3 regions of the Streptomyces sp. NPDC005706 genome follow, and region 1 is predicted to be linked to each of the others. Evidence: riboswitches for the same ligand, from Rfam matches in the RefSeq annotation. Region 1 holds a riboswitch; each other region holds the start of a gene.
The links. Region 1 has a riboswitch for thiamine pyrophosphate ahead of thiC (phosphomethylpyrimidine synthase ThiC). Riboswitches for the same ligand answer to the same signal wherever they lie in the genome.
Positions count from the first base shown of each region.

Region 1 (3,268 bases):
ACCGGAACTCGAAGCGGGCGTCGGACAGCGCGTCGTCCCACTCCTGCGCGCCCGGGTGCCCCTTGGCGAGGTCCGCCGCATGGGCGGCGATCTTGTAGGTGATGACCCCGGTCTTGACGTCGTCACGGTTGGGCAGGCCCAGGTGCTCCTTGGGCGTGACGTAGCAGAGCATCGCCGTGCCCCACCAGGCGATCATCGCGGCGCCGATACCGGAGGTGATGTGGTCGTACGCCGGCGCGATGTCCGTGGTCAGCGGGCCGAGCGTATAGAACGGAGCTTCATCGCAGATCTCCTGCTGAAGGTCGATGTTCTCCTTGATCTTGTGCATCGGGACGTGGCCCGGGCCCTCGATCATGGTCTGTACGTTGAAACGCCTGGCGATCCGGTTGAGTTCCCCGAGCGTGCGCAACTCCGCGAACTGCGCCTCGTCGTTGGCGTCCGCGATCGAGCCCGGCCTCAGACCGTCGCCCAGCGAGTACGTGACGTCGTAGGCGGCGAGGATCTCGCAGAGCTCCTCGAAGTTCTCGTACAGGAACGACTCCTTGTGGTGCGCCAGGCACCACGCGGCCATGATCGAGCCGCCCCGCGAGACGATGCCGGTCTTGCGGTTGGCGGTGAGCGGCACATACGGCAGGCGCACGCCGGCGTGGACGGTCATGTAGTCCACGCCCTGCTCGGCCTGCTCGATCACGGTGTCCTTGTAGATCTCCCAGGTCAGTTCCTCGGCCCTGCCGTCGACCTTTTCCAGCGCCTGGTAGAGCGGGACGGTGCCGATGGGCACGGGGGAGTTGCGCAGCACCCACTCGCGGGTGGTGTGGATGTTGCGGCCGGTGGAGAGGTCCATGACCGTGTCGGCGCCCCAGCGGGTCGCCCAGGTCATCTTCTCGACCTCCTCCTCGATCGAGGAGGTGACCGCGGAGTTGCCGATGTTGGCGTTGACCTTCACCAGGAAGCCCTTACCGATGATCATCGGCTCGATCTCCGGGTGGTTCACGTTGGCCGGCAATACCGCGCGGCCCGCCGCGATCTCCTCACGGACCACCTCGGGAGAGACGTTCTCCCGGATGGCCACGTACTCCATCTCGGGCGTGACCTCACCCCTGCGCGCGTACGCGAGCTGGGTGACCGCCTGACCCTCACGGCCGCGGCGCGGCTGACGCGGGCGCCCGGGGAACACCGCGTCCAGGTTGCGCAGCCCGCCACGCGGCGAGGTGTGCTTGATCCCGTCGTCCTCTGGTCGGACGGGGCGGCCCGCGTACTCCTCGGTGTCACCGCGGGCGATGATCCAGTTCTCCCTCAGCGCCGACAGCCCTCGGCGGACATCGGTGTCGACGAGTGGATCGGTGTACGGGCCCGATGTGTCGTACAGCGTGACCGACTGCCCGTTGGTGAGGTGCACTTGACGGACCGGCACACAGAGGTCGGGGCGTGAACCCTCGACGTACGCCTTGTGCCAGCCGATGGACTTTCCGGCCTCCTGGGACTTCTCGTCCTGAGCGGAGGCAGGCGTGCGTGCGTCCTTGTTGGTCATGAGACCTACTCCCTACGCCGGCATTACCCGGTAACAGGTTCGGCGGTCGACGCAGCGGTTTCCGACTTCGGATGTCTCCCGGGAAATGACGTTCCACGTGAAACATCGCGTATACGGAGGTCAGCGCCCTCTCAGCCCGGTGCTCCGAGCTCCCGCGTGTGCAAAGGTGCCTCCACGCTAGCGTCAGTTCGGGCGCGGTGAACAGAGGGCCCCCTTCGTTCTTGCGATGATCGGGCGGTGACCACGACGGAACAGCACCCCTACCCGCCCTCCGAGCCGCCGCGTCAAGGGGGCTCCGAACCAGGCCATGGTCATGGCCACTCACACGGTCACAGCCATGGGCCCGCCGCGCCCGTTTCGAAGCACCTGCGCAAGGTCATCGCGGCGATCCTCGTCCCGTTCACCGCCGCCGTCGTGGTCGGCCTGATGATTCTGTGGCCCGGAGGAGCTCCGTCGCACGAGCGCACCGGTGTCGGCTTCGACCGGCAGACACAGCAGGCCACGGTCACCCAGGTGGTCGAGCTGAGCTGCAAGTCGGTCAACGCATCGGGCGGTACGGCGGCGGGCGGCACCTCCGCTCCAGGTGACGGCTCGGCACAGAACGAGGCGAAGGGCACCTGCAGGAAGGCGACGATCCGGGTCGACACCGGCAAGGACGAGGGCCGGACCTTCACCGAGATCGTGCAGCCGGACCAGTCACGGCAGTTGCACCAGGGCGAGAAGGTCGTGGTCGCCTACGAGCCCTCGGCGCCCAAGGACCTGCAGTACTCCGTGACCGATGTGAACCGGAAGTTCCCCATGGCGCTGCTCGCGGGCATCTTCGCGCTCGCCGTCGTCGTGGTGGGACGGATGCGCGGGGTCATGGCCCTGGTCGCGCTGGCCGTGAGCTTCCTGGTGCTGACGTTCTTCATCCTGCCCGCGATCCTTCAGGGCTCGAATCCGCTGCTCGTGGCCGTCGTCGGGGCTAGCGCGATCATGCTCATCGCGCTCTACATGTGCCATGGCCTTTCAGCGCGTACATCGGTCGCGGTGCTCGGCACCCTGGCCTCCCTGCTGCTGATCGGCGTTCTCGGCTCCGGGTTCATCGACTGGGCCGCGTTGACCGGCAACACGGACGACAGCACCGGTCTGATCCACGGTCTGTTTCCGTCGATAGACATGAGCGGTCTGCTGCTGGCCGGAGTCATCATCGGTTCGCTGGGTGTCCTGGACGATGTGACGGTGACCCAGACGTCGGCGGTCTGGGAGCTGCACGAGGCGAATCCGGCGATGGGCTGGCGCGACCTGTACCGGGCGGGCATCCGGATCGGCCGCGACCACATCGCCTCGGTCGTCAACACGCTTGTGCTCGCCTACGCCGGTGCCGCCCTGCCGCTGCTCCTGCTGTTCTCGATCGCGCAGAGCAGCGTGGGCGCGGTGGCCAACAGCGAGCTGGTGGCCGAGGAGATCGTGCGCACGCTGGTGGGCTCGATCGGGCTGGTCGCCTCGGTTCCGGTCACCACTGCCCTCGCCGCCCTGGTGGTGTCGGCCGACCGCCCCGGGCCGGCCGGTGCCGGTGGCTCCGGTGCGCATCCCGTTCCGGCGCGAGGCGGCAGGGGGCGGCGGCGCAAGCGCTGAGCATGGGGCGTCAGGGCCGGGACACCGCCGAAGAAGCGTTCCTGCGGAGGCCCGGGCGGCAGTGCGTCAGCGTCCGGCGCCCCACTGCCGCGGTCCCTCAGCCGGCGCTCTGCTCCTCGG
Region 1 is NZ_JBEXYS010000016.1:158,937-162,204, forward strand. Features, by position in the region: gene thiC (phosphomethylpyrimidine synthase ThiC) at 1-1,531, opposite strand, end outside; TPP riboswitch at 1,524-1,697, opposite strand; gene ABZ478_RS24815 (YibE/F family protein) at 1,769-3,148, shown strand; gene ABZ478_RS24820 (SsgA family sporulation/cell division regulator) at 3,246-3,268, opposite strand, start outside.

Region 2 (3,268 bases), on a different contig from region 1:
TGCACGCCGAGGATCGCGCCCACCGCGACGAACTGGACGAGGGTCAGGACGGCCGCCGTGGAGAGGTCGAAGACCTCCGAGGTCTGCCGGTAGATCTCCACTTCCAGGGTGGAGAACGTGGGGCCGCCGAGGATCTGCACCACACCGAAGGAGGTGAAGGTGAACAGGAAGACCATCAGTGCGGCGGCGGCCACGGCGGGCGCGAGGGCGGGCAGGGTGACCTTCCGCCACGCCGTCAGCGGTGAGGCGCCCAGCATCCGCGCGGCCTGCTCCTGCCGGGGGTCGAGCTGGGCCCACAGCCCGCCGACGGTCCGTACGACGACCGCGTAGTTGAAGAAGACGTGCGCCAGCAGGATCGCCCACACGGTGGTGTCCAGCCGTACGCCCCACAGGTCGTCGAGCAGCCCGCCGCGTCCGACCAGCGCCAGGAACGCCGTGCCCACGACGACGGTCGGCAGCACGAACGGGACCGTGACGACCGCCCGCAGCAGTTGTCTGCCGGGGAAGTCGAAGCGGGCGAAGACATGGGCGGCGGGCAGCGCGAGCAGCAGGGTGAGCGCGGTGGAGGCGAGCGCCTGCCAGGTGGTGAACCACAGCACGTGCCCGATGTCCGGCTGGGTGACGACGTCCGCCACCCGCCCGAACCGCCAGCCGCCGTCCGCCTTCAGCCCGCGCGCCACGATCGCGGCGACGGGCCAGGCGAAGAACACCGCGAAGAACGCGACGGGCAGGGCCATCAGCCCCAGCCGCGCCGCGCTCCCGCGCGCGGTGCCCTCGCGGGCCGTCACCTCAGTACGAGCGACGTCCACGACTTGACCCAGCTGTCACGGTTGGCGGCGATGGTGCCGGGGGCCATGGTCTCGGGGTCCTTGGCCTGCGGCCCGTACTTCGCGAAGTCCGGCGGCACCGCCGCGCCCTCGCGCACCGGGTAGACGAACATGTTGAGCGGCATGTCCTCCTGGAACTCCTTGGTGAGCAGGAAGTCCAGGAACGCCTTGCCTCCCTTGGTGTTCTTCGCGTTGCTCAGCAGGCCCGCGTACTCGGTCTGCCGGAAGCAGGTGCCCTGGGACACCCCGGTGGGGGCGGTGCTGGGCCGCTTCTTCGCGTAGATGACCTCGGCGGGCGGCGAGGAGGCGTACGACACCACCAGCGGCCGGTCGCCGCCGGCCTTCTTGCCCTCCGACGACCCGGAGAACTCCTGGTAGTAGGCCTGCTCCCAGCCGTCGACGACCTTGACGCCGTTGGCCTTGAGCTTCTTCCAGTAGTCCTGCCAGTCGTCGTTACCGAACTTGGCGGCGCTGCCCAGCAGGAAGCCGAGGCCCGGCGAGGAGGTGGCCGCGTTCTCGGTGACGAGGAGGTTCTTGTACGCCGGCTTGGCCAGGTCGGCGAAGGACTGCGGCGGGGTGAGCCTGTGCTCGCTGAACCAGGCCTTGTCGTAGTTGACGCAGATGTCGCCGGTGTCGACGGGCGTGACGCGGTGCTTGTCCTGGTCGACGCGGTACTGGGGCAGCACCTGGTCGGACCCCTTCGGCTGGTAGGACTGGAACAGCCCGTTGTCCAGGGCGCGGGAGAGCAGCGTGTTGTCGACGCCGAAGAAGACGTCGCCCTGCGGGTTGTCCTTGGTCAGCAGCGCCTTGTTGACCGCCTGCCCGGCGTCGCCGCTCTTGAGGACCTTGACCTTGTATCCGGACTTCTTCTCGAAGTCCTTCATGACGCTCTTCGAGACGAGCCAGGAGTCGTGGCTGACGAGGGTCACGGTTTCGGAGTCCGCGGCGGAGCCCTTGGCGTCGCCCGACCCGCACCCGGTCAGCACGGGCAGGGCGACGAGACCGAGCCCGGCGGCCACGGCCACGAGGGTCTTGTTGTGCACTGGATGTCCTCCTGGGGTTGGCCAGGAAGAGACGCGGCCCTGCCCGGGCTCCACGAGGGAGCCCGGGCAGGGCGCAACAGCTTGAGTGGTGACCGAACTTCCTACCCAGAATGACCTGGGCGAGGTTCAGAGGGTCTGCGGCCCGGTTGCCGCACTCTCAGCGCTGTGGCGCTCCCCTGTCGGAATATGCAGATGTGTTGACGTGGCCAGATTATCGCTCGGTCGCCGCGAGCTGACCACAGGCCCCGTCGATCTCCTGCCCCCGGGTGTCCCGGATCGTGACCGGTACACCATGGGCCGCGATGGCCTCCACGAACGCCTTCTCGTCCTCGGGCCGCGAGGCGGTCCACTTGGAGCCCGGCGTCGGGTTCAGCGGGATGAGGTTGACGTGCACGGGCTTGCCCCTGAGCAGCCGGCCGAGCCGGTCACCGCGCCAGGCCTGGTCGTTGATGTCCCGGATCAGCGCGTACTCGATGGACAGCCGGCGCCCGGACTTCGCGGAGTACTCGAACCCGGCGTCCAGCACCTCGCGCACCTTCCACCGCGTGTTCACGGGGACGAGGGTGTCGCGCAGTTCGTCGTCGGGCGCGTGCAGGGAGATCGCGAGCCGGCACTTGAAGCCCTCGTCGGAGAACCGGTGGATGGCCGGGACCAGCCCGACCGTCGACACGGTGATGCCGCGCTGCGACAGCCCGAGCCCGTCGGGAGCGGGGTCGGTCAGCGCCCGGACGGCACCCACGACCCGCTTGTAGTTGGCGAGCGGCTCGCCCATGCCCATGAAGACGATGTTGGACAGCCGCGCGGGCCCGCCCGGCACCTCTCCGTCCCGCAGCGCCCGCATCCCGTCCACGATCTGGTGCACGATCTCCGCGGTGGACAGGTTCCGGTCGAGACCGGCCTGCCCGGTCGCGCAGAACGGGCAGTTCATCCCGCACCCGGCCTGCGAGCTGATGCACATGGTGACCCGGTCCGGGTACCGCATCAGCACGGATTCCACGAGCGTGCCGTCGAACAGCCGCCACAGCGTCTTGCGGGTCGTCCCCTCGTCGGTCGACAGATGCCGCACGACGGTCATCAGCTCGGGCAGCAGCGCTTCGCGCAGTCTGCCGCGCGCGGCGGCGGGGATGTCGGTCCACTCCGCCGGGTCGTGCGCGTACCGCGCGAAGTAGTGCTGCGACAGCTGCTTGGCACGGAACGGCTTCTCACCCATCTCGGCCACGGCGTCCTTGCGCTCGGCGGGCGTGAGATCGGCGAGATGCCGCGGCGGCTTCTTGGCTCCGCGGGGGGCGACGAAAGTGAGTTCTCCGGGCTTAGGCATGGCTGTACCAGTGTCGCAGATCCAAAAGGGTGACCTGCGGCTGCCGGTCGCTACGACTGTCATTAGTAGGCGTCACCGGT
Region 2 is NZ_JBEXYS010000025.1:46,909-50,176, forward strand. Features, by position in the region: gene ABZ478_RS29565 (iron ABC transporter permease) at 1-737, opposite strand, end outside; gene ABZ478_RS29570 (thiamine ABC transporter substrate-binding protein) at 785-1,870, opposite strand; TPP riboswitch at 1,951-2,058, opposite strand; gene rlmN (23S rRNA (adenine(2503)-C(2))-methyltransferase RlmN) at 2,082-3,188, opposite strand.
Region 2: it holds a riboswitch for thiamine pyrophosphate, as region 1 does, so the genes downstream of both, ABZ478_RS29570 (thiamine ABC transporter substrate-binding protein) here and thiC (phosphomethylpyrimidine synthase ThiC) in region 1, are expected to answer to the same signal.

Region 3 (3,268 bases), on a different contig from region 1:
GACCGTGAAGCCGTCGTCACGCAGGAGCGTCAGGGTCCCGGACAGGCCCTTGACGACCTTGTCCTCGTCGATGAAGGCGGCGGGGACGTGCAGCGCCCGGTTCTCACCTCGGCGTACGGCGATGAGCTGGCCCTCCTTGACCAGCTGCCGCACGCGCGTCACCTCGACATCGAGCCGTTCGGCGATGTCGGGGAGGGTGAGCCAGCCGGGGACGAGTGCATCGATCTTTGCGTCAATCTCGGTCACGGGATCTAGCCTGCCATCCGTCACCGACAGTCGGAAGCCAGGCCGGTCCGCGTGGGGGCCACCCCCCTAGTCGAGGGTGGCGCTCTTCAGGGGCCGCGCCGGGTCGGCCAGGACCTCGGGGTCCATGCGGCGGCCCGTCTCGATCAGCCGCCGGCCCTGGGCCAGGTCGCGGGGCCGGCCCACGGCCAGCAGGGCCACCAGCCGGTCCTCGCGCAGCCAGCAGACGGACCAGGCGGGGCCGTCCGGCTCGCCGCGCCACACCATGCGGTCGGCGGCGGCGTGGTGGCCCGCGTACTGGACGAACCGGCCGAACTGCTCCGACCAGAAGTACGGCACCGGGTCGTAGACCGCGGGGATCTCGCCGAGGATGTTCGCGGCGACCGTGCGCGGCCCCTGCAGGGCGTTGTCCCAGTGGTGGACCAGCAGCCGGGCGCCGTAGCGGGCGGACGGGAAGGAGGCGCAGTCGCCGACGGCGTACACGTCCTCGGCGGAGGCGCGCAGCCGGTCGTCGGCGAGGATCTCGCCCTGCGGGCCCAGCTCGATGCCGGAGCCGGCCAGCCAGGCGGTGGCGGGGCGGGCGCCGATGCCGACCACGACGGCGTCCGCGGGCAGCCGGGTGCCGTCGTCGAGCAGCACCGCACCCGGTTCCACGCGCTCCACGCGCGCGTCCGTGCGCAGTTCGGCGCCGCTGTCGGCGTACCAGGCGGTCATGGGCGCGGCGACCTCGGCGGGCAGCGCGCCGGCGAGCGGCCGGTCGGCGGCCTCCACGACGGTCACGGCGCAGCCCGCCTCGCGGGCGGCGGTGGCGAACTCGGCGCCGATCCAGCCCGCGCCGACGACCACGATGTCGTGCTGCCGGGCCAGCACCGGCCGCAGCCGCTCGGCGTCGTCCAGGGTGCGCAGCAGGTGCACGCCGGGCACGCCCTCGGTGCCGGGCAGTGTGACCGGCTCGGCGCCGGTGGCGAGGACCAGGACGTCGTACGGCACGGGACCGGCCTCGGTGTCCAGTTCGTGGTCGGCGGGGCGCACACCCAGCGCCTCGCAGCCGAGCCTGAGTTCGATGCCGAGGGACTCGAAGTCCACGTCGAAGGCGGAGCCCTCGGCCGTGCCGAGGAGCACGGCCTTGGACAGCGGCGGCCGGTCGTAGGGCTGGTGGGGCTCGGCGCCGATCAGGGTGACGGTGCCCGTGAAGCCCTGTTCCCGCAGGGCCACCGCGGTCTGCACCCCGGCCATGCCCGCGCCGGCGACCACCACGCGCCGCCGCGGCGGCGTGTCCTGCTGTGCTGTCTGCTCGCTCACCCGATCACCTTAGACAACTGACGGAACGTCAGTCAGCGGGCGTGCTCGGTGACCTGCTCCACGACGCTGGTCCCGGCGCCCTCCTGCGACTCCCACTCCCAGGTCTCCTCCAGCCGCACCCGCCCGTCGGGCAGCTCCACGACCGTCGACACGCAGTGCCCCGAGGAGGTGGTCCCGTCCTGCTTGAGCTGTACGTAACGGAAGTCCAGCCGGTCGCCCTCCCGGGTGCCGACCAGATGGCCGCGCACCACGTCGCCGCCCGCGTACTCGGCCCAGATCTCGCCGCCTTGCTCGTGGTAGGCGAAGCGGGTGCGCGTACCCACCTGACCCGGGGCCTGGTCCGCCACCGGGGCGAGGAAGAGTCCGTCGAGCGAGCGGGCCATGGGGCGGGGCTCCTTACGGGGTCGGGGGGCCGAGGGCTAGGGTGGCCACCGTACAAGCACTCGCGGGAGCCCGGACGCACCGGGCTGAGAGGGAGGCTGGCGGCCTCCGACCGTACGAACCTGATCCGGGTCATGCCGGCGAAGGGAGGGGCTGGACGCCCATGCCGTCACGTACGTCCGACGTCCTCGTCATCGGGGGCGGGATCATCGGCCTGGTCACGGCCTGGCGTGCCGCGCAGCGCGGGCTCACCACGGCCGTGGTGGACCCCGAGCCCGGCGGCGGAGCCGCGCGGGTCGCTGCGGGGATGCTGGCCGCGGTCACCGAACTGCACTACGGCGAGGAGAAACTGCTCGCCCTCAACCTGGAATCGGCCCGCCGCTACCCGGACTTCGCGGCCGAGCTGACCGAACTGACCGGTCACGACCTGGGCTACCGGCGCTGCGGCACGCTCGCCGTGGCGCTCGACTCGGACGACCGCGCCCATCTGCGGGAGCTGCACGCCCTGCAGCGGCGCTCGGGGCTCGACTCCGAGTGGCTGTCGGGGCGGGAGTGCCGGCGCCTCGAACCGATGCTCGCGCCCGGGGTGCGGGGCGGGCTGCGGGTCGACGGCGACCACCAGATCGACCCCCGACGGCTGGCGTCCGCCCTGGTGGACGCGTGCGAGCGGGCCGGGGTGGTGTTCCACCGGTGCTGGGCCGAGCGGCTCGACGTCGCCGGGGGCCGGGCCGCCGGGGTCACCGCGGCGGACGGCACCCGGCTGGGCGCGGGCCGGGTGGTGCTCGCCGGCGGCAGCCTCAGCGGGCGTCTCGCGGGCGTCCCGGACGATCTGCTGCCCCCGGTGCGGCCGGTGAAGGGGCAGGTGCTGCGGCTGACCGTGCCCCGGCGGTACGCGCCGTTCCTGAGCCGTACCGTGCGGGCGGTGGTGCGCGGCAGCCAGGTCTACCTGGTGCCCCGGGAGAACGGCGAGCTGGTCGTCGGCGCGACCAGCGAGGAGCTGGGCTGGGACACCACGGTGACCGCGGGAGGCGTGTACGAGCTGCTGCGCGACGCCCATGAGCTGGTGCCGGGGATCACCGAGCTGCCCCTGACCGAGACCCGGGCCGGTCTGCGCCCCGGTTCCCCCGACAACGCCCCGCTGCTCGGCCCGTCCGGGCTCGACGGGCTGCTGCTGGCCACCGGGCACTACCGCAACGGCGTGCTGCTCACTCCCGTCACCGGAGACGTCATGGCCGAGCTGCTGACCGGCGGCGAGCTGCCGGAGACAGCCCGTCCGTTCACCCCGGAGCGCTTCGGCGCCGCACTCGTGGAGCAGCCCGCATGAGCATCTGTGTCTCGGTCA
Region 3 is NZ_JBEXYS010000009.1:27,971-31,238, reverse strand. Features, by position in the region: gene ABZ478_RS17530 (Rv2175c family DNA-binding protein) at 1-246, opposite strand, end outside; gene ABZ478_RS17525 (FAD-dependent oxidoreductase) at 313-1,545, opposite strand; gene ABZ478_RS17520 (hypothetical protein) at 1,578-1,928, opposite strand; TPP riboswitch at 1,981-2,092, shown strand; gene thiO (glycine oxidase ThiO) at 2,090-3,250, shown strand; gene thiS (sulfur carrier protein ThiS) at 3,253-3,268, shown strand, end outside.
Region 3: it holds a riboswitch for thiamine pyrophosphate, as region 1 does, so the genes downstream of both, thiO (glycine oxidase ThiO) here and thiC (phosphomethylpyrimidine synthase ThiC) in region 1, are expected to answer to the same signal.